4 regions of the Pseudoalteromonas sp. NZS127_1 genome follow, and region 3 is predicted to be linked to each of the others. Evidence: predicted binding sites of a transcription regulator. Region 3 holds the regulator's gene; each other region holds the start of a gene.
What was found. The regulator sigma-54, encoded in region 3, starts transcription at its own class of promoters, with help from an activator protein. The targets are predictions, from matches to a motif close to GTTGGCACGNNNNTNGNNT.

Region 1 (7,552 bases), on a different contig from region 3:
ATCAATATTTATATTAAGGAATAGCGTATTTTAGGCATAAAAAAACGCCGCAATAGCGACGCTTTTTAAAGTATGTTTAAAGCAAATTACATTGCTTTAAAACGTGCTTCCAGTTGTTCTTGTGCATCAGCAAAAGAGCGAATACCTTCAGCTAGTTTTTCAGTAGCCATAGCATCTTGGTTATGTAACCAACGGAACTGTGCTTCTGTTAAAGGCTCTGGTTTTGGCTCTTGTGGAACATCGCTTTCTAGCAAGTATTCTTGTGCGCCTTCTAAGTTACCTAAATCTTCTAAAAGATTAGGGCTAATAGTTAGCTTGTCACAACCTGTAAGTGCAATAATTTCGCCTGTATTACGGAAACTTGCACCCATCACAACTGTTTTGTAGTCATGACGTTTGTAAAATTCAAAAATGCTGCGTACAGACTGAACACCTGGATCTTGTAGCGGATCGGTTGGTTTTTCCATGCCGTTAGCAACGTGCCAATCTAAAATACGGCCAACAAATGGCGAAATTAAAAATACATTTGCATCGGCACACGCGCGGGCTTGGGCATCGCTAAATAATAAAGTAAGGTTACATTTAGTGCCTTCTTTTTCTAGCTGCTCAGCGGCTTTAATACCTTCCCATGTAGACGCAACTTTAATTAAAATTTTGTCTTTGCTTACGCCTTCTTTTTCGTAAAGGCTAAGTAGAGTATGTGCTTTATCAATCGTAGCTTGCGTATTAAACGAAAGGCGTGCATCTACTTCAGTAGAAATATAACCAGGTACAATCTCGCTAATTTCTTTACCTAGTAATACGGCAAAGTAATCACATGCTAGTTCAAGTTGTTTAGCTGGCTCTTGCTCGGTTTCTTTTGCATAGCTCCAAGCTTTATTTAGATAAGGCTTATAAGCTTCAATCTCGCTCGCTTTTAATAAAAGCGACGGGTTTGTTGTTGCATCTTCTGGTTGATGCTTTTTGATCGCTTCAATATCGCCAGTGTCGGCCACGATAGATGAATGTTGTTTTAGCCTTTGTAGAGCTGAAGTCATTTGCTTTCCTCATTCCAAGCAAGTTAAAAGAATAATCTAATCACTCTTAATATATACAATCCATACTGCAACAGTGTGACAATGCTTGATAGGTCTTATGTCCTGATCAATAAAAAAACGGCAATGCATGGGTTATTAAGAGAGGATTTATTTAAACAAAACGTGCTTTTCGTTTCATTTAATGTTGAAATTGACACTAAATAAATTACAAGTCAATAGCTAACTATGATCACTGTTATTTCACCTGCAAAAAATCTTGATTACGAAACGCCACCCGCAACAGACAAGTTCACTCAGCCTGAATTACTAGAGCACAGCGAAGAGCTCATGAAAGTATGCCGTGAACTAACACCAGCGCAAATTGGCAGTTTAATGAAAATTAGCGACAAGCTATCTGGGCTTAACGCAGCACGCTTTAGCGAGTGGGCGCAGCCGTTTACACAAAGTAATGCTAAACAAGCAGTGCTTGCCTTTAATGGCGATGTATACGGCGGTTTAGATGCAAGCACGCTTAAAGCTAGCGAGCTTGATTATGCACAAAACCACTTACGTATCCTTTCTGGCTTATATGGCTTATTAAAACCACTTGATTTAATGCAAGCTTACCGCCTAGAAATGGGCACCAAGCTTGAAAACTCGCGTGGCAAAAACTTATACGAGTTTTGGGGCAGCGTAATAGCGAATAAATTAAACGAAGTATTAAAAGCACAAGACGCGCAATACTTAGTTAACCTTGCTTCAAACGAATACTTTAAAGCGGTAGATAAGAAAGCATTAAATGCACAAATTATTACCCCACACTTTAAAGACTGTAAAAACGGTCAATACAAAGTAATTAGCTTTTACGCTAAAAAAGCACGCGGCATGATGGCGCGCTACATTATCGAAAATAAAGTAACGCAGTTAAGCCAACTTAAAGAGTTTACGGTAGCAGGTTATTACTTTAGCCCAGAGGCAACAGTTAAAGAGCTTGAGCCGGTATTTATGCGCGACGAACAAAATTAGGTTTATAAGCTTAAATAAAAAACTTAAAAGCCATGCATTGCATGGCTTTTTTGATGTTGGCGTTATATTTGCAATCTCATCTAATATTAATGAGAACACTAATTAAATAGGTGCAAATAAAATGATCAGCATTCCGTCAATTGACGAAGCCGAAAAACTAATAGAAGAAAAGCTCGGAGGGTGGTTTGATGTTGTAATAAGTCATATCCCTAATTTTATAGTTGCGATACTGATCGCAATTGTGTTTTCAATATTGGCACGCTTTGCTGGCAAGCTGATGAAAAACGTATTACGCCGCTCACTCGACTCAAAACAAATTGCCGACTTAATGGCGTCAATTTTTAAAGTTATTGTGTTGTGTATAGGCTTATTTATAGCGCTCGATTTTGTTGGCTTAAAAGGCACTGTTACCTCACTGCTTGCTGGTGCGGGTATTGTTGGTTTAGCAATTGGTTTTGCTTTTCAGGATATGACCGAAAACTTAATAGCCGGTATTGCTATGGGTGTACGCAAACCATTCAAAACAGGCGACGTAATAGAAACCGATGACGTGTTTGGTTCAATACATTCTATAAACCTACGTAACACGCTAATAGAGAGCTTTTATGGGCAGTTAATACTGGTACCAAACAAAGTATTATTTAGAAATGTACTAAAAAATTACACCACGCTAGGTGTTAGGCGCATAGAAGTACCTGTAGGTATTTCGTACGGCGACGACATAGAAAAAGCAAAGGACGTCATCGTCGAAAAAATAAATGAATTTGACTTCGTAATACGTAAAGACGAAACCGCTGTATACGCCGAAGGTTTTGGCGACAGCAGCATTAACTTACTGGTGTGGTTTTGGATTAAATACCCAGGTGAGCCTGACTTTATGACGGTACGCCACAAAGGTGTTGTTGCCGTTAAGCAGGCACTCGATGAGGCTGACATTAGTATTCCATTCCCAATTCGTACTTTAGATTTTGGTATTAAAGGCGGCGAAAAACTCGATGCCATGATAAGCGACAAAATAAGCCAGCAGTCATCAAATAAAGACAGTAGCGACGGTACTGACTCTAACCAAAGTGAGTAATTTAGTTAAAGCTCATTAGGCAAAAGCATTGGGAAATAGTTACTTACCAACAGCGCATTTTTACAGAGTAAAAAATGCGCTTTTTAATTAGTTCAAGTCACTTTTCTTTATTCATTAATTATTTTCTCCAGCAGATTTTGTAACGTATTTTTTATAAGGTAAGTTTCCCTTTTATCTATTTATTATGCAATTATTGGTTATACAAGGTGTATTTTTTTTAGATATTAGGGTTACAAACAAATGAAGTTAAGGATTAAATGGTTTACAAAAATAATTTTATTTTCAAGCCTAGTTATTAGCTTTATTTCAGTAGGTAACGAATATAATGCTAAATATGATGTGAGTTATAAATTAAATATAGATAACAATACCGCTGAAATACTTTTTCTCGATAAAAACAAAAACCTTACCTCTACATTAATCTTACCAAATAAAGCGGCATATATTGAAAAAGAGAAGTTACGAGAGTTTTGTAGCTCAGATGATGTTTTATGCCCTAGAAAAAGTTATGAAAGTAACGTTATCACTTGGTCACCTGATAATGAATATTTAGCTGTGTTTGTGGGTAATACAAAAGGGTTTTGGTTTATCCCCAGTAAAGAGATAACAAAAGCCGCATTCAATAAAAATAATGTAGTTAAAGTCGGCGTACATACTCAAAACGATAAAATAAATATTGCTCTATTTCATGGCGCGGCAGGATGGGTTGATAATCATCATTACGTTTTTTCAGCGGGTTTAAGTGGTGACAATTTTGTTTATAAGTTTAACCCAAAAACAAAGGAACTTAAGGGTTTTCCTTTTGAGCTAAATGAAGATTCTACGGTAAGCAGTTTTAAAGAAGTTTTTGTTGAAAGTTTTAATTCACAAAAAAGTAGTTTTAAATTAAGTGATGTTATTCAACAACTAGATAAATTGAAATAACTACAAAAAATAAACATAAAAAAGCGCAGCTTGTGTTGGAGTAACAAGCCGCGCTTATGAATTAGTTATACAAATAAGTTTATGTGGTGCGTATTAAATAACGCTAATTTTGTTACGAATGATTTTAACCCCATCCATATTTTCTAAAAACTTTTGAGCCAGTGCGCGCTGAAAACCAGTTTGTGCTTCACCGTATAAATCTACTTCACCATTTTTTACCTGCACGCGAATATCACTTAACGCTAGGTTAGGATTAGTTCGTAGGGTGTTGGTGATAGCTTGTTGTAAGTTAGGTTGAGTGGCTACACTGCTTACTACGGCCATGTTGGTTGCTGCACTTACTTTTGTAGCGCAAGCTAATAAAAATAAACAACAAAATGATACTAAAGCGATAGTTAACTTGAAGCGGTTCATAACTTAATCCTTACATTACGGTGAATAGTGCAGCCACAATATGGAAATTCCATCGGCTAGGTTATCTTTGTAGTTACAATTTCGGTGCCAATATTAACGCTATGAAATATAAGGGAATTTTATTAAGTGGGAATTCAGGTGGGCAAAAATTACATTTAAATGAGTATGAGTTACATGCTTGGGTTACATATGTAACAGGTACAAACAGCAGAGCCTGCAAGGCTTGCATTAAAAAGCCGACAAAAGTCGGCTTAGTATAAAAATGTTTTAGGTTACTTTTTCTTTTTAACCTTAGCCTTTTTCTTGGCTTTCATTTTTACTGGATCTTTACGTTTTTTAGCCGGTGGCTTAGCTTCTTTATGCTGTGGCTCGACACCTCTAATTACACGGCGTTTTAATTTTTGTTCAACGTAGCGCTCTACTTTATATAAAATACCAATATCGTGTGCTTCAACTAGCGATATTGCTATCCCTTTTTTACCAGCACGGCCAGTACGACCAATACGGTGTACATATACGTCGGCAGTACGCGGCATATCAAAGTTAATAACGTGGCTGATGTCAGATACATCAATACCACGTGCAGCTACGTCGGTAGCAACTAATATGCTTGTTTTGCCACTGTGGAAGTTTTCCATGGCTTTCATACGTTTGTCTTGTGGCATTTCGCCGCGTAACCACGCCGCTTTTACATCATTAGTTGTAAGTTCGCCAATCAATGTTTCTAAGCGTTCGCGAGTTTTAACAAACACAATCGCTTTAGTTACGTCAGGGTTTTTTAGCGTATTAACTAATAATTCAAGTTTGTGATGATAATCGTCGGCTAAATGTACCCATTGGTGAATTTTAGCTTTTTCTTTACGTGACGATTCGGCTTCTAATAGAGCTGGGTCGCTTAATGTTTTTTCAGCAAACCTTTCTACGCTGTCACCTTCAAGTGTTGCTGAGAATAAAAAACATTGGCGACGATTTTTAGCTTCGTCACAAATACGGCTCATTTCTTTTTTGAAACCCATATCTAACATGCGATCTGCTTCATCAATAATAAGCATTTCTACGTGTTCAGCATGAAAGTTTTCGGTTTCTAGGTATTCCATTAATCGACCTGGTGTGGCGATTAAAATATCATTATTTTTTTCAAAAATTTCTTTATGCGTGCCGTAGTTAATACCGCCTGTTACTACACCAATTTTTAGGTGTGTGCGTTTAGCTAGCAGTTCACATTGTTCATGAATTTGATAAGCCAGCTCACGAGTCGGGGTCATAACGAGTACGCGCGCAAAACCAGGGTCACGACGTGGGAAATCCAGTAAGTACTGAATAGCCGGAATTAAAAATGCCGCTGTTTTACCTGTACCAGTAGGCGCAGATGCTAAAATATCGCGCCCCTGTAGTGCTTCAGGAATAGCTTGTTGTTGAATGCTGGTTGGCGTCTCGTAGCCCATTTTATTAATGGCATCGAGTAGCTTGTTATCAAGATCAAATTCAGAAAATTGCATAGAGTGTCTAAAATAAGGGACAATTACCCTGATTATACGCGCTATGCTGCGCTTGGTGAATGAAAAGGTGAAAAAATGTCTGGTTTTGTATTTAAACAATTTAAAGTTGAACACGACCACTGTGCAATGAAAGTTTCTACCGATGGCATTTTGCTTGGCGCATGGGCTAATTTAAGCGGTGCAAAGTCATTACTTGATATAGGCACCGGCACCGGCTTACTAGCACTAATGTGTAAGCAGCGCAGTAATGAGCTTGATATAACTGCGGTAGAAATTGACGAAAGCGCCTATACCCAAGCATTACAAAATGTAGCTAATAGCCCGTGGCCAACTATAAGTATTACGCACCAAACTATTCAAAGCTTTAGTAGTGAAGTTAAATTTGACGTGGTTATTTCTAATCCACCGTATTTTAATCACAGTTTAAAAGGCGATAATGTTGCGCGTAATACCGCACGCCATACCGACGGCCTAAGTTTTGAAGAGTTAATTAATGCGTTTAAACGTTTAAGCCATAGAAGCTCTCGCTTTAGCTTAATACTCCCGAGAGTTGAAGGCGTGCTATTTATTGAGCTTGCTACTCAAAATGGGCTTTATTTAAATACTCATTGCCAAGTGAAAGCCACGCCAAATAAAGATATTAGCCGCAGTTTAATGACATTTAGCTACGTAAAAAGCGATATAGAATCATCAACACTGTGTATTAGAAACTTAGATAATACCTACACGGCTGATTATATAGCCCTGTGCAAAGCATTTTATTTGAAAATGTGAAGCAATTGTAAAATAGGAACGAATAACGCAAACTAACTAAAACTTATCGCTGAGAACAGATATGGATAGTCAGATACCTAAACCCTTTATAATTACACTTGCTGTATTACAGGCTATTGCTCTTACTCTTTTATATAGCAGTATAGAAAACAATGTGTGGCCAGCAACAAGCCCTACATGGCTAGTCTCACTTATTACATTTTCTATGAGCTTTCCTTTATTAATGCTAATGACTGTTAATAAAAATAATATAAAAACGTCGTTACTTTTAATCCTTCCTTTTTCCTTGTTGTTATCTTTACTGGGTGCGTATGCAGGCTTTCAGCAAGAGCCTCAAGAGTACGTAAGTAATAACACTTTAATGTCAGCTTTTATTTTTACTAGTTTAATAGCTGGCTTTAAAGGCCTTATGTACATTCAACAATTTGGTAGTTCGGAAAATGTTAGCTACAGTCGTTTGTTTAAGCTTTCTTGGCGCAATTTTATAATTTTTGGGGAATGCTGGCTGTTCGTGCTTATTTTTTGGGGAATTCTAAATTTAGGTGCGGCTTTATTTGATATTTTAGATATAGAATTTTTCTCTGAGCTACTAAGAAATGAATGGTTTTGGATCCCAATCTTAACGCTCGCATTTGCCTTTGCGAGTATCATATTTAGAAAGCTTTTGAACATTGAAGATAATATCGCTTTTTTACTACAAACTTTAATTAAGTTTTTACTTCCTGTTTTATCAGTTATTTCTCTCGGTTTTTTAGCAACACTTCCTTTTACCGGGCTCAATAAATTATGGGAAACCGGAAGTGGTAGTTTGTTAGTAATGT
Region 2 (7,552 bases), on a different contig from region 3:
ACCGGTTTACGCCGTCGGTAATAATTGCTCTAAAAATAGCCAAGCATTTTAATACCTCAGTTGAAAGCGTCTTTGTACTGGATGAAAATGATTGATACATATTAAAGCGTTAGTCTCATTTTATTAGCAAAAATACCGATTTAGTCACTTCAATTACAACGTATGAAGGACAGCGCTGTTGTTATTAGCGTAATTGCGCTAAAATAGACCAGCAAAAAAATATATATCTAATCCGGAGATTCTACAAGGCATGAAAAAACTGCTAATTTCACCGTCAAAAATGACGCTAGGCGAACAAGAAAACCAAATCTATCAGAACATTCTGAAGCAATCTTCAGAGTTAAGCCTTAACCTTATGGCCGTGAAAGTAGAAAACCACCCTGATGATTTTTTACCTTGGTGTTACGAATTGCTAAATGCTAGCAGAGATCGTATGAACTACGATTTACTAGAGCCACAGCAGTTACCTGTACTTAAAAAGCTACACGATCAGCTTATTTCAGCTATCAGCTTTTTACAGGTTAAAACTTTACGTATTACTCCGTGGCCTGTTGTAAGTGTATTTGTAGAACAACACAAAGACGTTATTGCACTTGATGAACAACTTCGTTTAGTAGACTACATTAAAAGCATTCGTGAACAATCTCTTAAAGATATGATCCCTGAAGACTTACTTGCGTTTAGCGGTAAGCACATGGCATCACTTGATCCAAGCACATACAACTTTGACGTTGAATGGTTTGCATCTACAAAGAGTGCAAAGAGCTTCCATCAAATGCTTGGTGATTTACCAGGTGCTTTTGACGACGCACTAGTAAATATTCCGCTTGAAGGTGATATTACTCAATATGAGTATCAACAATTTGTTGCTGCTTATTCAAAAATATTCACCGACAACAACGAAAAACCAACACTTGCGCCTGCAACTCGTTTGCTTGCAATGCGTCGCCCTGATTTATTTACTCCGATTACAAATAATCGATTAGATGCTTTATGTGGTGCCCTTGGTGTTTCTAAACTTAAAAATAGTGATTTTGAGCGTTACTGGCAAGATATCGTAAAAGGTATTCAAGCTATGTCATGGTACAAAATGGCTAAACCGAGTAATGAGTTAGAAGAACAATTAGTTGCTATTAAAGCGCTAATCCCATGTTTCTTTCACTATGCTGATGCTAAAACACCAGATAACTCTAACTACATTAAACTGCTAAGCAAGCCTAAGCGTACTACAACTACAACAGGTAAAACTCAACGTAGAGGTAAAGAGTCTGCAGAAATTTTAGTAGACCGCGCACTTGCCGCTGACGATATCCCTGAACATATTCGCAGTAAACGTGATTCAATTGTAAGTGAAGTTCAAAAAGGTCGCAGTGTAAACGAAACAATTAGCCTTATGCGCACTATTTTTGGCTAAAAAACCTTTCCTAGCTGTACTTTAATAGTACAGCTAGGTTAGTTTATGCATCAGCAGCGTGCGACAGAAAATCAAAAAACTTCCTTCCAAAAACATCATTTCATCATAAGCAATTGTTTTAATAGCATTAGTTTTACTTAAAAACAATTAAAACGAGACTGGCACATACAGTGCTATTACCTTCCCAGTTAAATAATAAAAATGCACCCAGTTAAAAGGTCAAAGCAATACATAATAAAACCTTGGTATGCAAAAGTCATATAGCGGGAATGAAACATGCTAAAACTACAAAAAACAATACTCTTCGGTGCACTGGCGTTTGCAGGCATAACATCAACAACGACATTTACAGAGGTAACTGCAAATGCAGCAGCAACCTCCAACCACTTATGGCGTGTCAAGAGCAAACAGGAGGCGACGCTGCTATTTCGGGTGGAATTGATTACGCTAACGAGTCCGGCTTTTATGCAGGTACTTGGGCTTCAAATGCATCGTGGGCAGATGAAATGACCTATGAGCTTGACCTATATGCAGGCTTTAGTGGCGCAATCAATGAAAGCGTTAGCTATGATGTTGGTTATATTTACTATGCCTACCCTGATGCTGCTTCAGAAGCTGACGCAGATTTCTCTGAGGTTTACGGGAGTATCAGTGTAGAAGGTTTCACTTTTGGTGCTTCGGTATTAGCAACTTCAGCTGCTAGTGGTGATGGTTCCGACTTTGGTGATTCACTTTATTTAACAACAGACTATGGATTCGCTATTGGTAGTAATGGAACTGAAATAGCGCTGCATTTGGGGCATTACTCAGGCGGCTTTATTGGTGATGACAACATCATCGATTACGGCGTTTCAATCTCTAAGGATGGCTTTACTTTTGGCTTATCTGATAATGATATCGATGACTCAGATTTAAAAGCTTACGTTGTCGACTCTGCAGACTTTAGCCTATAAAAAAATGTGTTACTTGCTGCAACACTAAGGGCCGCAAGGCCCTTTCTCATATTTAAACCACCTAGAAAATAGTTATTTACAAAAAAAACAATAAGGTAACATTAAAGTTCGAAATCACGATTAAGGATTATTATGAATTTATCAAAAAAATTACAGTTATTTTAGCGTTTTTTTTAATCACAATGAGTACATTTACCTATGCAACAATGACATGCCGTTGCACCTCAGGTAGCATGACGGTTGTTCATGGTGAGGGTGGTACAGTTAGCTATTCGTGCTCTGGTGGTGGTCAAGTTTCTTGTATGATACGATTGGAATAAGCATCATTTAGAAAGGCGTATGCCTTTCTCTTCTAAGGATAGTAAAATGAAATACATATTTTTAATTGCACTTGTTTTTGTCGCCATTCTTGGTATTGGTATTTTAAACACTGGGCAGCCTTCAGATCCTCCGCTAACCCACATACAACCAACTGATGAAGCCATTCTTAGTAATGAAAAAGCTAAGCCTCCAATTGAGCCAAACACCCTATTAAGTAAAGCCTCTGAACCATCTGTCAAACAGCACAAAGTTGTAGAGCAAAAAGTGGCAGCGATATCTAAATTGCCTATTTCAAGCCCTAACGCTTTCTCTGAAGAATTTGTTTCAACTGAGGGTGGAAAAGAATTTGTTTCAACAAAAGCATTGGACGACGTATTTAAAAATGATACTTCAATATTACTGCAGCGTATGTCTAATATTGAATACTCTGAAATAGCACAAATACGTAAAGATAAGCTAAACGATTTTATTCTAAATGAATTAAAAGACGTCACTATTTTACAGCAAGATCTAGAGTGTGCAGGGAAGGTTTGCGCACTAGAACTTACTTATACACAAAGTAGTAATCAAGCATCTATTGAGGCTCTTTCAAGTTTTTCTAAAAACTATTCTTTTCAGCAATTTACTGAAACCGAAAGTGGTGATAAAAAATTAAAAGCATTATATATTGAAACTGAAGACCCTAGCCTATTAACTCTTTTAAATAACTAATTCACGCTGACAAGTATAATACTTAAAGCTATTTTCAGTCCTATATTAGAGTCTAGTTTTCCTGCTATAAAGCAGTAAAACTAGACCCCATAAGTATATTAAGTCACGAATAACCGGCATCAATCACTGCCCACTTTTAAAAATACCAAAGAATAGCTCACGTCCACTATTTTATGGTATCAAGCTGGGTTCATTTGTTTTATAACAATCTCTGCAGCTTTAAGGCTAAATAATATTTAAGTATGCGCCGTTTGCCATGCTGAGTGAATTCTCATTACAGGGCAAGCGATTAGCTTTTTACAGGCTAAAGCTTTACGTATTGCTCCTTGGCCTGTTGTAAGTGTATTTGTAGAACAACACAAAGACGTTATTGCACTTGATGAACAACTTCGTTTAGTAGACTACATTAAAAGCATTCGTGAACAATCTCTTAAAGATATGATCCCTGAAGACTTACTTGCGTTTAGCGGTAAGCACATGGCATCACTTGATCCAAGCACATACAACTTTGACGTTGAATGGTTTGCATCTACAAAGAGTGCAAAGAGCTTCCATCAAATGCTTGGTGATTTACCAGGTGCTTTTGACGACGCACTAGTAAATATTCCACTTGAAGGTGATATTACTCAATATGAGTATCAACAATTTGTTGCTGCTTATTCAAAAATATTCACCGACAACAACGAAAAACCAACACTTGCTCCTGCAACTCGTTTGCTTGCAATGCGTCGCCCTGATTTATTTACTCCGATTACAAATAATCGATTAGATGCTTTATGTGGTGCCCTTGGTGTTTCTAAACTTAAAAATAGTGATTTTGAGCGTTACTGGCAAGATATCGTAAAAGGTATTCAAGCTATGTCATGGTATAAAATGGCTAAACCTAGTAACGAGTTAGAAGAACAATTGGTTGCTATTAAAGCATTAATTCCATGTTTCTTTCACTACGCTGATGCTAAAACACCAGATAACTCTAACTACATTAAACTGCTAAGCAAGCCTAAACGTACTACAACTACAACAGGTAAAACTCAGCGTAGAGGTAAAGAGTCTGCAGAAATTTTAGTAGACCGTGCTCTTGCTGCTGACGATATTCCTGAACACATTCGCAGTAAACGTGATTCAATTGTGAGTGAAGTACAAAAAGGTCGCAGCGTAAACGAAACAATTAGCCTTATGCGCACTATATTCGGCTAAAACCTTCTAATTTAGCCGTACTTTTATGGTGCGGCTAGGTTAATTTATGCACCAGCAATGTGCGCAACATCTTCCTTCATGTTATATCCCCATCCTATTCATAAAATTCAAGCTCATGTTTTTAATAAATAAAAAATAATTTTTAATAAAAAATAATGAAGCTGGCACATACAGTGCAATTATCCCGTTAGTTAAACAATAAAAAGCCGTCAGCCTAAAGGTTCCGATTACATAATAAAAACCTTGGCGAGCAAAAATCATATAACGGGAAATGGACATGCTAAAACTAAAAAAAACCATCGCTATAAGTGCTATAGCATTAATGGGCGCAACATCTTTAACATCTACAGCTGTGCATGCTGAAGTAACTGCTAATGCAGCGGCAACATCAAACTACTTATGGCGAGGTCAAGAGCAAACTGGGGGCGATGCAGCTATTTCAGGCGGTATTGATTATGCCAATGAATCGGGCTTTTATGCAGGTACTTGGGCTTCAAATGCATCGTGGGCAGATGAAATGACCTATGAGCTTGACTTATATGCAGGCTTTGGTGGCGATATTAACGAAAGTGTTAGCTACGATGTTGGTTATATTTATTACGCTTACCCAGACGCAGCTTCTGAAGCAGACGCAGATTTCTCTGAAATTTACGGTAGCATCAGTGTTGAAGGCTTTACCTTTGGTGCTTCTGTATTAGCAACATCAGCTGCAAGTGGTGATGGTACAGACTTTGGTGATTCACTTTACCTGACAGCTGACTACGGTTTTGCTGTTGGCAGTAACGGCACTGAAATGGCACTTCACTTAGGCCATTACTCTGGTGATTTTATTGGCGATGATAATATCTTAGATTACGGTGTATCAATTTCGAAAGACGGTTTTACTTTTGGTTTGTCTGATACAGATATGGATGATTCAGATATTAAAGCTTACGTTGCTTATTCTGTAGACTTTAATTTATAAGAAAGAATGTGTTACTTGCTGCAACACGAAGGGCCTTTTGGCCCTTTTCTCGTTTTATAGCTGTTTTGCCTTAAATGGTACCTTATTACATTGTACTTCTACTGTTTTAGGGTACCAAGCTGGGCCGATTTGATTCACAACCACCTCAGCTAAACCATTAGTAAACGATTTATACGTATGAGCGCTTTGCCATTCACCTTGTGGGCAATGTGTTGTTAAATCTAACGGCTCTGATCCCTCGTACAACGCAAGTGCAAAATTATGATGCCACTGTGAGCTTTTTAGCGTTTTATTGCTTACTTTGCTTTGTGCTCCGTTATCAAAGTAAATATTTGTACATCCCGTTAAAATAATCAGTGTGCAACCGGCTGCAAGTAGCTTGATACTCATAATGTTTCCCCTATTACTTGCTCTTGGCACCACACTTTAATGGTATGGGGCGAGTATATTCCAAGCGTAATTAAACTCAGCGCTCCATCACTAAACGTTTGTTGTGACTGCATTTGAATAACCGGTGTATTTGAACATATTTGTTTTACGTCTACGCGTTGCTCGCCTACCAATCCCCAAAAGTAAAATGAGCGACTATCTTCGTAATTAGCTTGGCTCGTTATTTTTGCTGTTGCCTGTGGCTGAATGGTTACCGCAGAACAAGCACTCAGGCTTAATGCTATCGCCCCTATAATTAATGGTTTCATACTCTTTCTTATAAACTAAATACCAGTAAGGTAACTTTATAAGAGAACATAAAATATTAGCGTAAAAAGCTGTGGGGAATATGTAGAAACGCTATGAAGTTTTATACAGTTTATTACACATAAAGGCCGCATAAATGCGGCCTTTAAATTAGTCAGTTTAAGTGGTTAGTAGATAGACCTTAAAATTTAGCTAGGTTATTTTTACTGTCCTTGTCGACTAGCTTAATGTAAGGATCAACCCCCGCAAATAGTGGCTTTTCTTTTACTTTAAGCTCAATAGTATTAGTACCTGATACTATTTGGTGCTTTTGAGAGTAAATAACAAAATCTTCAGCTAGTAGGTTTTCAGGGTCATCGCTAAACAATGCAATATCAATTAGCTCATCGAGCGGCTGTTCAGTTTCTTCACCTTGGCCATCCGCACGCTGTTTAACGGCTTCTACGCTAAGTGTTACAGTATAAAATCCTTCGCTATCAACGCTATCTGTAACTGACACATCTTTCATCTCAAGCTCATATAAGGTGATATATTTAAACTGATCGTCAATAAAACTTTGCTCTGCTTGTGTTGCGTCTTGTTTTAAATAGCTAAGTAAATCAAGTGTTGTTGGGTATGGTGTTGATTGGTACTGAAACTCATTTAAAAATGCTTTGAGTGCATCATTTAACCGTTTTTCACCTAAACGATCATAAATCGCCATCATTACCACAGATCCTTTATTGTAATGAAGATATTGTTGAGACTGCGTTTTATATAGTGGCATTTCTTCAAAGGCTTCCCCTGTACGCCCTATTAAGTACCTATCAAGCTCATATTTTAAAAACTTACTTAGCTTCTCTGCGCCAAAGCGTTTTTCAAGCACCATAAGCGCACTGTATTGTGAAAGCGTTTCTGACATAACTGCGCTCCCCTCAACATTTGCTCCCGACACTTGATGCCCCCACCACTGGTGCGCTACTTCATGTGCGGTAACATAGTAAGGGTAGTCAACTTTACTCTCATCTCTTAAGTCTGTAATAAACCCCATGCTTTCTGAGTAAGGGACTGTATTGGCAAAACTTTGTGCAAACGAGCGATACTTAGGAAATTCAATTATACGTAGCTGCTTATGCTGATACGGCCCAAATGCTTGTGTAAAGTAATCTATCGAGTCTTGTACCGACTCAATCATGCGGTCAACATTCCATGCATGATTTTTGTGGTAATACACCTCAATATTTACCCCATTATGCTCAACCTTTTTACTTTCAAGTTCAGCCGAAAGCACCGCATAAAAGTTTAAAATAGGCGCAT
Region 3 (7,552 bases):
GGTATGGGTAAATCAGGTCATATTGGCAATAAAATAGCAGCAACCCTTGCAAGCACTGGCAGTCCTGCATTTTTTGTTCACCCTGGTGAAGCAAGTCATGGTGATTTAGGTATGATCACTAAAAATGACGTGGTTATGCTTATTTCTAATTCAGGTGAGACCAGCGAAGTTTTAAATATCATTCCTGTTTTAAAACGACTTGGTGCCAAAATGATATCGATGACTGGCAATACGCAATCAACCATGGCGACCCTTGCTAATGTGCATGTGTGCATTAAAGTAGAAAAAGAAGCCTGTTCATTGGGTCTAGCTCCTACATCAAGTACCACTGCAACGCTTGCGATGGGCGATGCCATGGCAGTTGCATTATTAGAAGCTCGCGGGTTTACAGCTGATGACTTCGCGCTATCTCACCCAGGTGGTAGTTTAGGCAAGCGTTTATTACTTACTTTAAAAGATGTTATGCACAGCGGCGCAAATACACCTATTATTAGCGTTTCACAAACAGTTAAAGACGCCCTCATTGAAATGTCTGCTAAAGGTTTAGGTATGACAGCCATTGTTGATGAAAATCAGCAGCTCGTGGGATTATTTACCGATGGCGATTTGCGTCGTATTTTAGAGCAAAGAATTGATATTCATACAACACAAATAGATGTTGTTATGACTAAGTCATGCACTACGGCTACGCAAGATATTTTGGCTGCTGAAGCGCTTAATATTATGGAACACAAACGTATAAATGGCTTAATCGTCGTCAATGAGAAAAACCAACCTATTGGCGCATTAAACATGCAAGACCTATTAAAAGCAGGAGTATTATAAATGCAATTTGAAGAACTCTATCAACCGCTGAGCGATGATGCAAAAGCACGCGCTAAAAAAGTAAAACTACTTATATGCGATATTGATGGTGTATTTTCTGATGGCCGTATTTACCTTGGTAATCAAGGTGAAGAGCTAAAAGCATTTAATACAAAAGATGGTTTTGGCATTAAAGCGCTTATAAACAGTGGCTTTGAAGTGGCTGTAATTACTGGTCGTCATTCACAAATAGTGCAACAACGTATGAGCAGCTTAACCGTACAGCATATTTATCAAGGCCAAGAAAATAAGCTCATTGCCTATCAAGAGCTAAAAGACAAACTCAACCTTAGCGATGAACAAATTGCTTATATCGGTGATGATGGTCCTGACATGCCCGTTATGGAATTAGTCGGCTTTGCTGTTGCAGTAAATGATGCCCATCCACTTATTAAACGTTTATCACACTATGTAACGCAAATGCCTGGCGGCTTTGGTGCAGTAAGAGAGCTCACCGACTTACTTATGCTTGAAAATGGTAAAGCATTGACTACACAAGGCACTAGTTCATGAATGCAGCGCGCATAATATTAAGCGTTTTATTCATTAGCTGTATGGTTTGGCTTTGGTACCCTTATTTTACACAAACAAATATTGTGCCTCAGACTGAGCCTGAAGTTATTGCCAAGCCTGATTACATAGCCATAGAACTCAAACAAACAGCCTATGACGAACAAGGTAAAATTAGCCACAAAGTCACTGCGGCTAAAATGGAGCTATATCAACAATTAGGTTTTACGTTTTTTGAAAAACCTATTTTTACTTTATATAACGAAAAGCAAACGTGGCAAATAAATGCAGACGAAGCAACATTATACGAAGACAAACAATTAATTTTAGAAGGCAATGTGGTTGCCAAAAACTTAACCGATAACGCCATGATAGACAAAATCAATGCTGATAATATTCAGGTAGATATAAAGCTATTAACAATGCGTTCGGAGCAACCCGTTATCATCACTGGACCCAATTTAAAAATCACTGGTAAAGGCCTAGAAGCCGACTTAAAAACCGAAGTGATAAAACTAATTAACCATACGCGAACCATATATTATGACCAATAAAATATTAAAATCACTTATTATTCCTACACTTATACTAGCGTTTAATAGTAGTGCTGCAGAGCAAAACACGCAACCGGCTGCAAATCAAATTTCAATAAGCGCCGATAAGCAAGAAGGTCAATTAAAAGCTAATGTCGGGATTTTTGAGAAAAACGTTGAAATTATTCACGGTAACCGCCGTATCACAGCCGACCGCTTAGAAGTACATAAACGCGATGAACTTGGCGATAATAAACAATTATTAATTGCTACAGGTAGCCCTGCGCACTTTGAAGAAAAGCAATCAGATGGCACGACTATGAGCGCCAGTGCTGACGAAGTACGTTATGATGTATCTAAGCGTTTTTTAACGCTTGTTGGTAATGCACAAGTATCGCAAGCGGGACAAAAAATAAATGCTAAAAGCATTACCTACGATATAGAGCAGCAGCTAATCAGTGCCGAAAAAGATGAAAACTCAACTGACCGCGTTCACACAATTTTAGTACCAATCGAGACTAAAAAAAGTAAAAAAAGCGACAAAGGTCAACCATGAGCACATTAAAAGCAGAGCTATTAGCAAAGAGCTATAAAGGCCGTGAAGTTGTAAAAAACGTCGGCCTTGAAGTCAAAGCTGGCAGTATTGTTGGCTTACTTGGCCCTAACGGCGCAGGTAAAACTACCACGTTTTATATGATAGTAGGACTTGTACCTAGCGACAAAGGTAAAATATCGATAGACGATAACGATATTACTCTTTTACCTATGCATAGTCGTGCTAGATTAGGCATTGGCTACTTACCGCAAGAGTCTTCAATATTCAGAAAGCTGACTGTTTATCAAAACTTAATGGCCATTTTAGAAACGCGCAAAGAGTTAAATAAACAAGCTAGAGAAGACACTCTCGATAAATTATTAGATGAATTTAGCATACAACACATTCGTGATAGCCAAGGTATGGCATTGTCGGGTGGCGAACGTCGTCGTGTTGAAATAGCACGTGCGCTGGCAGCAGATCCTAAATTTATATTACTGGATGAACCATTTGCAGGTGTTGACCCGATTTCGGTATTAGACATAAAGAAAATAATAGAACATCTTAAAAATCGTGGGATTGGTGTATTAATTACCGATCATAACGTAAGAGAAACCCTTGATGTTTGTGAAAAAGCCTACATTGTTTCTCATGGGGAGCTGATTGCATCAGGTACTCCAGAACACGTATTAAATGATAAAACAGTACGCGATGTTTACTTAGGCGAGCAATTTAGGCTGTAACATTTACGCCATGTCTTTAAGCATCTGCTAGTATTAATTATAACAACATAAAAGGATTGTTAGAGATACATGAGGCAATCACTACAGCTGCGCATGGGCCAGCAACTTACAATGACTCCACAGCTGCAACAAGCTATTCGTTTGTTGCAACTCAGTACATTGGATCTCCAGCAAGAAATACAAGAAGCTCTCGACAGCAACCCGCTATTAGAGGTTGAAGAAGCAGACTATTCAGAAGACGCTGCAGGTAAAAACGAGCAAAAAGCAGATACAGATGACATAACTGTTAGCGCATCTGCCGATGATGCTCCAAGCGAATACGAACAAGATAGTGGTGAAGCACTTGCAAAAGACACGCTAAGTGACGACATGGCTATGGATGTTAGTTGGGATGAGTACATGAGTGCCGCCCCAGCAGCATCATCGGGTCCGATGCCTGAAGACGAATCAATATACCAAGGCGCCTCTACTGAAACGCTCCATGAGTATTTAATGTGGCAGTTACAACTAACGCCATTTAGCCCTACAGACGAAGCTATTGCTATTGCTATTGTAGAAGCCGTCGATGATTCAGGTATTTTAACACTAAGCTGCGAAGAGATTTTAGAAAGCTTTAATCAAGAAAACGAAGATGATAACGAAGTCGAACTTGATGAAATTGAAGCTGTATTAAAACGCATCCAACTGTTTGATCCTGTTGGTATTGCTGCACGTAGTTTACAAGAGTGTTTGTGTATTCAGCTTAACCAGTTTGATAAAGAAACACCTTACATTAATGAAACAAAAATGATTTTAACCGAGCATATTGATTTATTAGCTGCTCGTGACTATCGTACATTAATGAAGAAAACTAAGCTCAAAGAAGAAGAGCTTAAGGAAGTAATGACATTAATACATACTCTTAGCCCTAAACCTGCAGATACTATTGTAAGAGAAGAATCTGAGTATGTTATTCCTGATGTGTCAGTTAAAAAAATTAAAGGCCGCTGGGTTGTTGAGTTAAACCCAGACAGCATGCCTAAAATTCGTGTTAATAGCCAATACGCGGCAATGTCTCGCACTGTAAAATCCAGTGGTGACAGCCAGTTTATTCGCTCGCATTTACAAGAAGCTAAATGGTTTATTAAAAGCTTAGAAAGTAGAAACGACACGCTATTAAAAGTGACAAATTGTATTGTTAAGCAACAACAAGGCTTTTTTGAACACGGTCCTGAAGCCATGAAACCAATGGTTTTAAATGATGTTGCTGAAATGGTAGAAATGCACGAATCAACAATTTCGCGCGTAACAACCCAAAAGTATATGCACACACCCCGTGGTATATTTGAGCTTAAATATTTTTTCTCAAGCCATGTAAGCACCGAAAACGGTGGTGAATGTTCATCTACAGCAATCCGTGCGCTTATCCGAAAATTAATCGCAGCAGAAAACTCAGCAAAACCATTGAGTGATAGCAAAATAGCGGATATATTGGCTGAGCAAGGAATTAAAGTAGCGAGACGTACAATCGCAAAATACCGCGAATCTCTGGCTATTCCACCGTCAAATCAGCGTAAAAGTTTGATTTAAGACGCAAAAAAAAGAGGGTAATGCTTATGCAACTAAACTTAACTGGTCGTCACGTAGAATTAACCGATTCACTAAGAGACTATATTAATACCAAATTTGCGAAGCTAGAAAGACACTCTGATCATATTAATAATGTTCATGTCATTCTCGATGTAGAAAAATTAAATCAAAAAGCAGAAGCCACCATACACGTAAGCGGTGCTGAGCTATTTGCCTCTACAGAACATCAAGATATGTATGCCGCCATTGACTCGTTGATCGACAAGCTCGATCGACAAGTAATTAAACACAAAGAGAAGCTTGCTCGACACTAATATGATGAAATTAAGCTCACTTATATGCCAGGACTGCAGCAAAGCTGCGGTCCTTTTTAATAGCAAAAAAAGAATTTTAGAGTTCATTAGCGAACTTGCTCACGACAAACTTCCGTATTTACCGCAACAAGATATTCTTAATGCTTTAATGAGCAGAGAAAAATTGGGTAGTACAGGTATAGGGCGTGGCATTGCCATTCCTCATGGAAGAATGAGCGGTGCAGAAGAGCCTTTGGCTTTAGTACTCGTTAGCGAAACTCCAATAAATTTTGATGCGATCGATAATCGCCCTGTTGATATTTTCGTCGCACTCATCGTACCAGATGGCGATAACCAGCAGCACTTAAAGACTCTAGCAACCATTGCTGATAAACTAAACAACAAAGATTTTTGTAAACAGTTACGCAGTGCAAAATCAGATACTGAGCTTTACCAAGTTATTGTCAATCAATCATAGTTTTATAAAGGGTGTTAAATGGAGTTAATTATCATAAGCGGCCGTTCTGGTTCTGGAAAGTCGGTTGCTTTACGCGTTGTAGAAGATTTAGGTTATTATTGCGTAGATAATATTCCAGTTAACTTGCTTCCTTCATTAGTTCGCAGTGTGTCTGATAGCTATGATAAAATTGCTGTTAGCATTGATGTGCGTAACATCCCTAAACAACAAGATGAATTTAACGATATTCTTGAATACTTGCCTGGCTTTGCAAAACCTACGTTATTTTATTTAGATAGCGACGATCAAACATTGATCAAACGTTTTTCTGAAACTCGTAGATTACACCCACTATCAATTGACTCGTTGCCTCTTGATTTAGCCATCAAAAAAGAAAAAGAATTACTTGATGTATTAATCACCCGCGCCGACTTTATGATAGATACAACTGATTTAAGCGTTCATCAACTTGCTGAATCTATTCGTGAAAAGATTTTAGGTAAAAAAGATAAGCAACTGATTGTCACGTTTGAATCGTTTGGTTTTAAATACGGTATACCAAAAGAAGCAGATTACGTATTTGATGCACGCTTTTTACCCAATCCACATTGGGAACCTGAATTAAAACCTTTAAATGGGTTAGATCAACCTGTTAAAGATTATTTGGCCAATCACAGCATAGTGCAAAAATTCACATGGCAAATTCAAACATTTGTACAAACGTGGTTACCGCACTTAGAGCGAAATAACCGCAGTTATTTAACCATTGCCATTGGGTGTACAGGCGGGCAACACCGCTCTGTATATTTAGCGCAAACTATCGGTGAAAGTTTTGCAATGACACATCCCAATGTGAAAATTCGCCATCGCGAACAAGAAAAATAATATAGCTGAATAATCACCTGTTCAGCTTAAGTAGAGTAAGTTATGCATTGTGAAGACACTTTTTTAATAAAAAACAAATTAGGATTGCACGCCAGAGCAGCCACCGTGCTTGCCCAATTGGCAGTGCAGTTTGATGCGACAATTACATTATTTCAAGATGACAAAGAAGCCGCAGGCGATAGCGTACTTGCACTAATGTTACTTGAAAGTAGCCAAGGCAAAGAAGTAAAAGTTGTATGCAAAGGCCCCGATTCTGAGCAAGCTTTACATGCTGTTGGAGAATTAATAGCACAACGTTTTAATGAACAAGAATAAACAGTTATAAAAATAATGCTCGCATTACTAATGCCCCAACTAAAACAGATATATAAAATAAATACGGTTAGTGACGCCAGTTAACTCACCTCTCCCCATAAAATAATATAAAAATTTATAAAGGACGCCAATGCCTGAAGCTTTTGAACAAGATTACCCACTACAGCAACTAAAACAGGTGACTAAGTCACTCAATAGTGGTCAATTTGTTCAAGTTAGGCGCATGCTCGCAAAAACAGCTCCTTGTGATACCGCATTATTATTAGAATCATCACCGCATAAAATTCGCCGACTCCTTTGGCAGTTGGTTGATCCTGATGTGCAAGGCGATGTTCTTGAAGAACTATCAGAAGATGTTCGTTTAGGCATTATTGCCCAAATGGAACCTAAGCACATTGCAGCCGCAACAGAAGATATGGGCCACGATGACTTAGGTGAAGTATTACGTAGTCTGCCGGACACCGTTTATAAAGACGTTGTTAGCGCGATGGACATTCAAGACCGTGAACGTGCAACACAAGCACTTTCGTATCAAGAGCGTTCTGCTGGCGCGCTAATGAACACCGATACGGTGACCATTCGCCCTGACGTTACGCTTGATGTTGTACTTAGGTATATTAGGCTACGTGGCGAGTTACCAGAAGGTACCGATGACTTGTACGTTGTTGATAAGCATAACTGCTTTATAGGCGCTTTATCGCTGAGTACATTATTAACTAACCCGCCAGAAAAGATTGTTCGCGATTTAATGGATGAAGATTGTGAATCCATTCCAATCTCAATGGATGAAAGTGAAGTCGCGCAATTATTTGAACGTCATAATTGGATATCGGCCCCCGTAGTCGATG
Region 4 (7,552 bases), on a different contig from region 3:
GGAGTACATCGCTGTCATGGGTATTAGCTATATAACAATGTGCAGTTACAGTCTCACCCGTTAGAAGCGTTGGGGCTATATCTACGCAGTCGTAACCTACGCCCTCAATACCATCTAAAATAACTTTTTCATCTTCATTAAGCTCATAAATAACGCCGTAAACCAGCGCGCCTTCTTTATCGCTTGGGCAAATACTGCATTTGCCAGAGCCATCTTTAAATAGCATATCAAAAGTTAGCTCGTAACCTTTAAGTACCGCTGTTCCTACACGCTTTACATTAGGTAAGCGCGCTAACAAACGATTAGATGACATATTGGAGCCAAACGAAAAATTATATAACGGCATTTTATCTCCTGTACTTTTTAAATAAGTTAAATAACAACACGTACTGCAAGAGCAATTAAAATAACGCCAATTCCACGGTCAAACCAATAACCGCGTTGTTGGAAAAAACCCCTTACATTATTTCTAGAAAGTATTATTGAAAGCATTGAAAACCACGCCCAAGTAGCCAATGCCATGTACACACCGTAACCGACCTGTACGCTAGTCGGTGTTGTTGGGCTAATCACGAGTGTAAATAATGACATAAAAAATAACGTGGCTTTTGGGTTTAATGCATTTGTGAAAAAGCCGCGCCTAAAAGCAAGCCAAACGGATTCTTCTTGGACGGTTTTTTTTTCAACATCTTTTGCAGCCTCGCCTTCATTACTTGCTGGAGGTTTTGCAGCTCTGAGTGCTTGTACGCCTAAATAAGCTAAATATGCACCGGCAAGATACTTAAGCGCCATAAATAAACTAGGCGATTGCGTTAAAATAAGCGCAACACCTAAAACGCAATAGGCAACGTGCAGTAAAATAGCAGCGCCAACACCGGCGCTTGTCCACAATGCATTGCGCCTTCCTTGTTGCACACTTTGCTTAAGTACTACGGCAAAGTCGGGCCCTGGGCTTGCTACTGCAAAAAAATGAGCAATAACAATCAGTAAAAATTCATCTAAGTATTCCACGCAGATCCTTGCTAGTTTGGCGAATAAGCTAATAACAGCGGGTTAGCCGAGTTATTTACCAATGCTTTAATTTCTTTTTGCGCTTTTTTAAACTGACCACGTAAATGCGGCTTTAAATGCTTTTTAGACACTTTATCGTTTTTAAAGTAGCTAATCAGGGCATGCATAAATACCGTATGTGTTTCACTTAACTTAGCTTCACGGTTAGCGTATGGATTATAACAAGAGCCACAACCGCCTTTAAACTGATACACCGTGTTGCTCATCATCACACCAAATCCTAAAAAACAGGCAAGTGCGTCGGCAGCTTGTGGTAAATACTCCCTACCTCCTGGCGGTAGCACCCCAACGTGATGAATAAGTATGGTGGCCAGAGTACCCGCATAACTTGCCACTAAATCTTGTGGCTGATTAATCTGATTAGGATTAAAAGAGATACTGACCTTATGGCTTGGCGGCACAATTAGATGGCTGCCTTCGCCACGTATTCCATCACTAAATTCAAAGTGCGGAAAAACTTGCGGTTGTAACTGCTGAGGTGCGACTAATTGAATAGGCCATGCATTCATACCCGCGTAATTAGTAACCCGGGTAAAAACATTACTCGCCATTTCCTCAATGCTCGATACCGAATCAGGGAAAAAAGTGGCCGTTGGCAGTATTATTTGAGTGTGCTTTGTAAAAAACTCTGCATCAAAATTTTCTACAGCCCAAATAAATGTATCAATAAGCCATTGCTGCTCTTGATCTTCCAATAAAGGTGCCGATTTAAATAAAGCTAACATAAGGTGCTCTTATAAGTTTTAGTGCTAGTTTAGTTTTTTTGTGTAAGTGCCCAATCCCACGCTTGAGTATTGTATAGCGGCACTGTTGATAGTGCATGGTGGTGGCTACCACTGGATTCTTTAGTTGAATACGATAAGTACAATAAAGTACGATTCTCAGCATCGTAAATACGGCGCACTTTTAGTGATTTAAATAATATACTTTTAGATGATTTGAATATCACTTCACCTGATTTACTGCGGTCTATTTTTTGTAGCTGCTGCGCTGTAATAGGACCCGTTTGACGACATGCTATAGACATATCAGAGGGATCAGAAAAGTCCAAATTAGCCTCTATATGACTAATATGACAAGTAACGCCTTCAAGGATTGGATCTTGCTGCGAATTAACCACAACATCCTTAGTTGTAAATAACCCCAGACTTACCGATGCAACATCGTCAGAGCAAGCACTTAATGTAACAACTGCACCTGTAAGTAAAGCTAAACGTTTAAATTTTTGTGGTAATTTCATACTTATCCTTAATTAATATATAAGTAACTTGGCACCTACGTTACTAAGCGAAGGTTCACCTGTTTGTTTTTATACTAACATCAAAAATAAATACGACTAAATTAGTTTAAAGTAAAGATTTTAGATAGCTCAGGGTTTAGCGAACCCTGTTGTATTTGATACAATTAACTCTCGCTCATGCAGTAACTCATAATAGGAAACGCCTAAATGCCGCACATTATTATTGAACACTCAGAAGACCTCCCTGTTTTACCACAAGTACTGGTAGAAAAAATTCACACTACCGCTTTCGAAAGTAACTTATTTGAATTAGAAACCATCAAAACACGCGCTATTGCTTATCAGCAATATCAACTTGGCGCAGGAAAATCAGGGTTTATACATATCGCGGTACATATTTTAGCGGGACGCTCAATTGAGCAAAAACAAATGTTAAGCGAACTGCTACTTTCATGCTTAAAAACATACTGCAGAGCATCAGACAGTTTAAGCGTAAATATTTACGATATTGAGCATGAGATATACCGTAAAAATTAGTTAACTCTTGTAGTTTTGAGCAATAGAAGTAAACACTAGTAAGTAAAAAGCCCCAATAGGGGCTTTTTTGTATTCTAAAATCAGGTGCAGCTCATTGTCATTTACAAAACAGAGCATGAATAGCGTCCGATCTAACGCTGGAATTTAATAGTGCATTCGCACTCTTTCAAATTTAAGAAAGCTTAGCTTAATCTATGGATTAACTTTATTTAAATTATATTTATTATTAGAGGTAAATAAAGAATCATAAATTACACGATATTAAGTTCATGTAGCTTTAAATAATTTGAGTAGGTATTTTTTGGAAAGTTTGCAAAAGTGGTGGCCCCTCCCAGACTCGAACTGGGGACCTAACGATTATGAGTCGTGTGCTCTAACCAACTGAGCTAAGGGGCCAACTTTTATATAACTGCTAGGCAGTTAATTTTTGAAGCGTTCAGTCACAGAGCGACTAAAGCGGGTTGCAGTATAAAAACTTTTTAGGTGCTTGTCACTACCAAACACCTTTATTTTAACAATCAGTAAGCTAACTGCTTAAATAGTAATCTTTTAGGTGGGTATAAGCATAAAATACAAGATATTCCCCACGATATTCTCTGCATTAAATTATAAAAACCTTCCTCCCACATGTAGTCTTTTGTATTTAACGCTCTACTTTTTAAGTAAAGCTAACATATATGTGTAGGCATACAAGGCTGTAAAAAATATGCTTGGGGCTACTGTAAGTGTCAAATTAGGTGTCTGATTAATTACATTCACCATAATCACTAAGCTCGATTGAACAGTAATCGGAATAATAGGCGCAAAAAGTACACCTGCTATTTTTTTGTTACCTAAATACGAGGCGCTAGAGTTAATTGCATTATTGAAGCTTTGTCGTATTGCTACGTTTTGTGGTGTTTTAGAATGAAACATACAAATAATTGGAGTTACGAACGCAAGCGATACATAACTAGACTTATACTTGTTGACGACCTTTTCTAAAATAAAAGTAAAAAACAGCGTTACAAATCCACTATACAAACCTTGTACTAATGCAGCTTGAAGCGTGACCGATTTAGCAATATCTGCAGAACTGTTCGCCCAGTAGGCCCAGCTAAAATAAAAAACGAATGACACAACGCCTGACAGTATAAGTCGAATATTCAATTAGCTACCTCAATATGCGTAAAAGCTTGGTGTAATGATAACACTAGAAGTGATGGTAATATTGTCACTAAATAATAGAGTAATTAATCGCGTATTGTAGATATATAAACAAACTAATATTAAAGATTTCCTAAATGGCATCAATACAGAATCAGAACACTACTGTTAGTTAGAAAGCTTAATTGAAGTAAACAATGGTTTGGCTGAGTGTATTTTGGGAGTGAGTTACAAGAAATAAATCACTTAGTTTGAGTAAATTAAAAATTAGATTTTGATAAAAAATATTTACTTTAAAAACTAATATTGTGAGCCGAACGGTACTGGGGCACTTGTATCATTAGGCCTCAGTAGTCGGCTTACACAATATATAATCTGTCATTATTTTTTCGCAATAATGTAGATTGCATGTATTAACCCTGGGAAATAACCTAGCAGTGTTAATAAAATATTTAACCAAAAATGCATACCTAAGCCAACTTGCAAAAACACACCTAATGGCGGTAATAAAACCGAAAGTATTATACGAATAATATCCATGACTAAACTCCATTTAAATTAAGCATTAAAAAGACGTAAAGCCCAGTGTTAGTGGGCCTTAACTATACTGTATTATTCAGCAACAATAGCTAGTTTATCAACTACGTCACGAACATCTTCAGCATTTTTAGCAATTTTAACTGCTAGTTGTTTTTCAGCTTCAGACTCTACTGAACCGTTCAGAGTTACAATACCATTGTCGGTATCAACATCGATGTCTGTACCACCAACTTCTGAGTCAAACAGGAAGCGAGTTGTGATTACAGTGGTGATTTTAGCGTCCGTTAGGTCGTTATCATCATCGTCCATCATGTCATTGCTTTTATCTTTGGTATCCATGCTTTTAACAACAGTAAGGCTGTTATCAACATCAGATACACCATCTAGGCTAAGTACAAGTTCTTCTGCTAGCTCTTTATCAAGCTCGCTATTAACTTTACCTGTAAGTACTACTTTGCCATTTTTTACATCAGTGTTAATGTCAAAGTTGTTTAGATTAGTGTTCATAAGTAGAACTGTTTCTGCCTTACCATCAATCCAAGCATCTTTACTTTCGTTTTCCCAGCTGTTTGCTTGGGCACCCATAGCCGTAGTACCAAGAACTAGAGCTGCGATAATAGACTTGTTAAATGTTTTCATAATCTTTCTCCTTTTGATTAAAGACACTTTAACTAATGCGAGCTTTGGGCCAACTTTATTTATACTTAAATTTCAATAGGTTGAGTTTATTTTGGAGTGAGGCATTATCTATAGTTGTGTAACTATTTACAGGCTACTCGGTAAAACTTTCTCAAATAGTGAAAATAGCTAGATAATTGCATTTTTGGTTAATCTATCGTTAATATAACAAAATAAAAAACATCATTATAAATTAACCTACTGATAATTAAGGTGATTATATTTGGTGCGTGCTTTGCATATAAACATCAAGAGCAGTATCAATAGTAAATATAATAAGGAATGCCCCATGTCTGTAAAAGTTGAAGACCGCCCAATAGAGCAAGTACGCGAACAAGTGATTGATCAATTAATTTATAATTACAGTCATGGGGTTATTTCTGTTGATGCATTTGAGAGACGACTCGATAACGCGATGGATGCACCTAATAACAACGCTCTTTTAGCCTTAGTAGAAGACTTAACACTTAATACCGATCAGCAATATAAAGCAGAAAAACAATCGCAATTTAAACCACATTATAGTGCACAGCAAAACAGTGATGATGATTTTACATTACGTAGTATTTTAGGCTCTAACGAACGAAGCGGTCAGTGGGTCGTGCCAAAAAATATATATTTAAGTAACTTTATGGGATCGGTGGTACTTGATTTTACTGATGCCATTTTTGCGCATCAAAATGTAACTATTCACGTTAACTGTATTTTTGGTAGCGATGAGATTTACGTACCAGAGCATGTAAATGTAGTGTCTAAAATGTTTTGTATTTTAAGTAGCCTTGAAAATAAATCAGTGTCGCTTAACAAACGCCAAGGTCCTACTATTCATATTGAAGGAAAGGCAGTTATGGGATCGGTTGAAGTAAAAATAAAGCGCACAATTAAAGAAAAATTTATGAGCTTTGCAAATGAGCTAAAAACCCAGTTTGGCACGGGTAATAATAACCGCTCACTATAATTGAGTAGCAGCACTTTAGCGTGCTGCTTAGTATTTTATTATAAATCGTTATTTCGCTCGCTTGGTATATCACTTAAATACTCTACAAACTCAACTTCAAACCCGGCGGGATCAATAAAGTAGACATTCTTTCTGAAAGGATTCTCGCTACCTTGCTTGCTTACTGTAAAACCCACTTTATTTAAGCGCATTACTACTGCGCTTAAATTATTAGTTACATAAGCAAAGTGTGCAAAACCAATTTGATGGCCCGATAGGTTTCTGTTTTCACCTTCACCATGGTCGCTTATCGCAATGTAATGCGTGTCATCTCCAAAGTGTACCCAGCGTCTTGGTTTTCCGTACCAATCACCTCTACCCTCACTTCTGATTGACCAATGCGGAAATACAGCTTGGTAAAATTTAAGCATACTATCTATATCACTCGCGACTAAGTTTACGTGCTCTAAATACATAATGTTGTCCTATCAATTAAGTTAGGATCACGATAAAACCTCAAGCTAACTTTAGGTAAAGCGTTATTTAAAATTAATTCAATTTAATTAACACACAAAGGAACATAATGACTTATTAATTGCTCATTATTATTTTTAAAAAATATAGACATTTTTCAATCTTGTATAAAAAACAAACATAAGTATTTGGGGTTTATTGTTTACTTTATGTCAAAAGTCGCTAAAATATGCCGGCTGAAATATATAAACGTTCTTTTACAACCCAAAGGTAATACCATGCATCCAATGTTAAACATTGCGGTTCGCGCTGCGCGCAACGCAGGCAAAATTTTACTTCGCGCAAGTGAAGATTTATCAAAAGTTGAAGTGCAACAAAAAGGCGCTAACGACTTAGTAACTAACATTGATAAAGAAGCCGAAGCCGTAATTCGTGACACTATTTTACAGTCTTACCCTACTCACTCTATTGTTGGTGAAGAATTAGGTGAGCATAAAGGCAAGGATGATGATTACCAATGGATTGTAGATCCTATCGATGGAACAACTAACTTCATCAAAGGTATCCCTCATTACGCGGTTTCTATCGCACTTAAAGTTAAAGGTCGTTTAGACCAAGCTGTTATTTATGATCCAATTCGTGGTGAGCTTTTCACTGCATCTCGCGGTCAAGGCACTCAGTTAAACAGCAAACGTCTACGTGTTAGCAAAACTACGGTTCTTGCAGGCACTGTACTTGCTACTGGTTTCCCTTTCAAAAACAAAAACCACATGGATGCATACACTGAAGCGTTTAAAGCATTGTTTGTACACACTGCAGACATTCGCCGTGCAGGTTGTTCTGCTTTAGATATGGCATACGTTGCAGCTGGCCGTGTTGATGGATTTTTTGAAATTGGTTTAAAACCTTGGAACTCTGCTGCAGGCGAA

Region 1: the regulator sigma-54 is predicted to act here: its motif matches at 4,532-4,550, upstream of I6F50_RS08220 (BON domain-containing protein).
Region 2: the regulator sigma-54 is predicted to act here: its motif matches at 4,757-4,775, upstream of I6F50_RS15880 (TorF family putative porin).
Region 4: the regulator sigma-54 is predicted to act here: its motif matches at 5,209-5,227, upstream of I6F50_RS07310 (BON domain-containing protein).

Annotation. Positions count from the first base shown of each region.
Region 1 covers NZ_JADYXO010000006.1:196,055-203,606, forward strand. Annotated here, with positions in the region: gene tal (transaldolase) at 87-1,037, opposite strand; gene yaaA (peroxide stress protein YaaA) at 1,263-2,042, shown strand; gene I6F50_RS08210 (mechanosensitive ion channel family protein) at 2,164-3,120, shown strand; gene I6F50_RS08215 (hypothetical protein) at 3,361-4,044, shown strand; gene I6F50_RS08220 (BON domain-containing protein) at 4,138-4,458, opposite strand; gene srmB (ATP-dependent RNA helicase SrmB) at 4,731-5,957, opposite strand; gene I6F50_RS08230 (tRNA1(Val) (adenine(37)-N6)-methyltransferase) at 6,033-6,731, shown strand; gene I6F50_RS08235 (DUF4153 domain-containing protein) at 6,793-7,552, shown strand, end outside.
Region 2 covers NZ_JADYXO010000019.1:70,030-77,581, reverse strand. Annotated here, with positions in the region: gene I6F50_RS15905 (helix-turn-helix transcriptional regulator) at 1-95, shown strand, start outside; gene I6F50_RS15900 (hypothetical protein) at 251-1,414, shown strand; partial or broken gene I6F50_RS15895 (TorF family putative porin) at 1,691-2,367, shown strand; gene I6F50_RS15890 (hypothetical protein) at 2,734-3,399, shown strand; partial or broken gene I6F50_RS15885 (hypothetical protein) at 3,685-4,596, shown strand; gene I6F50_RS15880 (TorF family putative porin) at 4,874-5,560, shown strand; gene I6F50_RS15875 (hypothetical protein) at 5,615-5,950, opposite strand; gene I6F50_RS15870 (Bor family protein) at 5,947-6,258, opposite strand; gene I6F50_RS15865 (M1 family aminopeptidase) at 6,438-7,552, opposite strand, start outside.
Region 3 covers NZ_JADYXO010000003.1:1,594-9,145, reverse strand. Annotated here, with positions in the region: gene I6F50_RS04390 (KpsF/GutQ family sugar-phosphate isomerase) at 1-825, shown strand, start outside; gene kdsC (3-deoxy-manno-octulosonate-8-phosphatase KdsC) at 826-1,377, shown strand; gene lptC (LPS export ABC transporter periplasmic protein LptC) at 1,374-1,928, shown strand; gene lptA (lipopolysaccharide transport periplasmic protein LptA) at 1,918-2,463, shown strand; gene lptB (LPS export ABC transporter ATP-binding protein) at 2,460-3,185, shown strand; gene I6F50_RS04365 (RNA polymerase factor sigma-54) at 3,255-4,754, shown strand; gene hpf (ribosome hibernation promoting factor) at 4,781-5,068, shown strand; gene ptsN (PTS IIA-like nitrogen regulatory protein PtsN) at 5,073-5,525, shown strand; gene rapZ (RNase adapter RapZ) at 5,544-6,389, shown strand; gene I6F50_RS04345 (HPr family phosphocarrier protein) at 6,432-6,704, shown strand; gene mgtE (magnesium transporter) at 6,835-7,552, shown strand, end outside.
Region 4 covers NZ_JADYXO010000006.1:296-7,847, reverse strand. Annotated here, with positions in the region: gene I6F50_RS07350 (gamma-glutamylcyclotransferase family protein) at 1-346, opposite strand, end outside; gene I6F50_RS07345 (LysE family translocator) at 373-1,011, opposite strand; gene I6F50_RS07340 (hypothetical protein) at 1,023-1,796, opposite strand; gene I6F50_RS07335 (CreA family protein) at 1,826-2,311, opposite strand; gene I6F50_RS07330 (5-carboxymethyl-2-hydroxymuconate Delta-isomerase) at 2,519-2,848, shown strand; tRNA gene I6F50_RS07325 (tRNA-Ile) at 3,168-3,244, opposite strand; gene I6F50_RS07320 (hypothetical protein) at 3,500-3,997, opposite strand; gene I6F50_RS07315 (YqaE/Pmp3 family membrane protein) at 4,376-4,534, opposite strand; gene I6F50_RS07310 (BON domain-containing protein) at 4,607-5,173, opposite strand; gene I6F50_RS07305 (LiaF domain-containing protein) at 5,502-6,170, shown strand; gene I6F50_RS07300 (VOC family protein) at 6,209-6,625, opposite strand; gene suhB (inositol-1-monophosphatase) at 6,902-7,552, shown strand, end outside.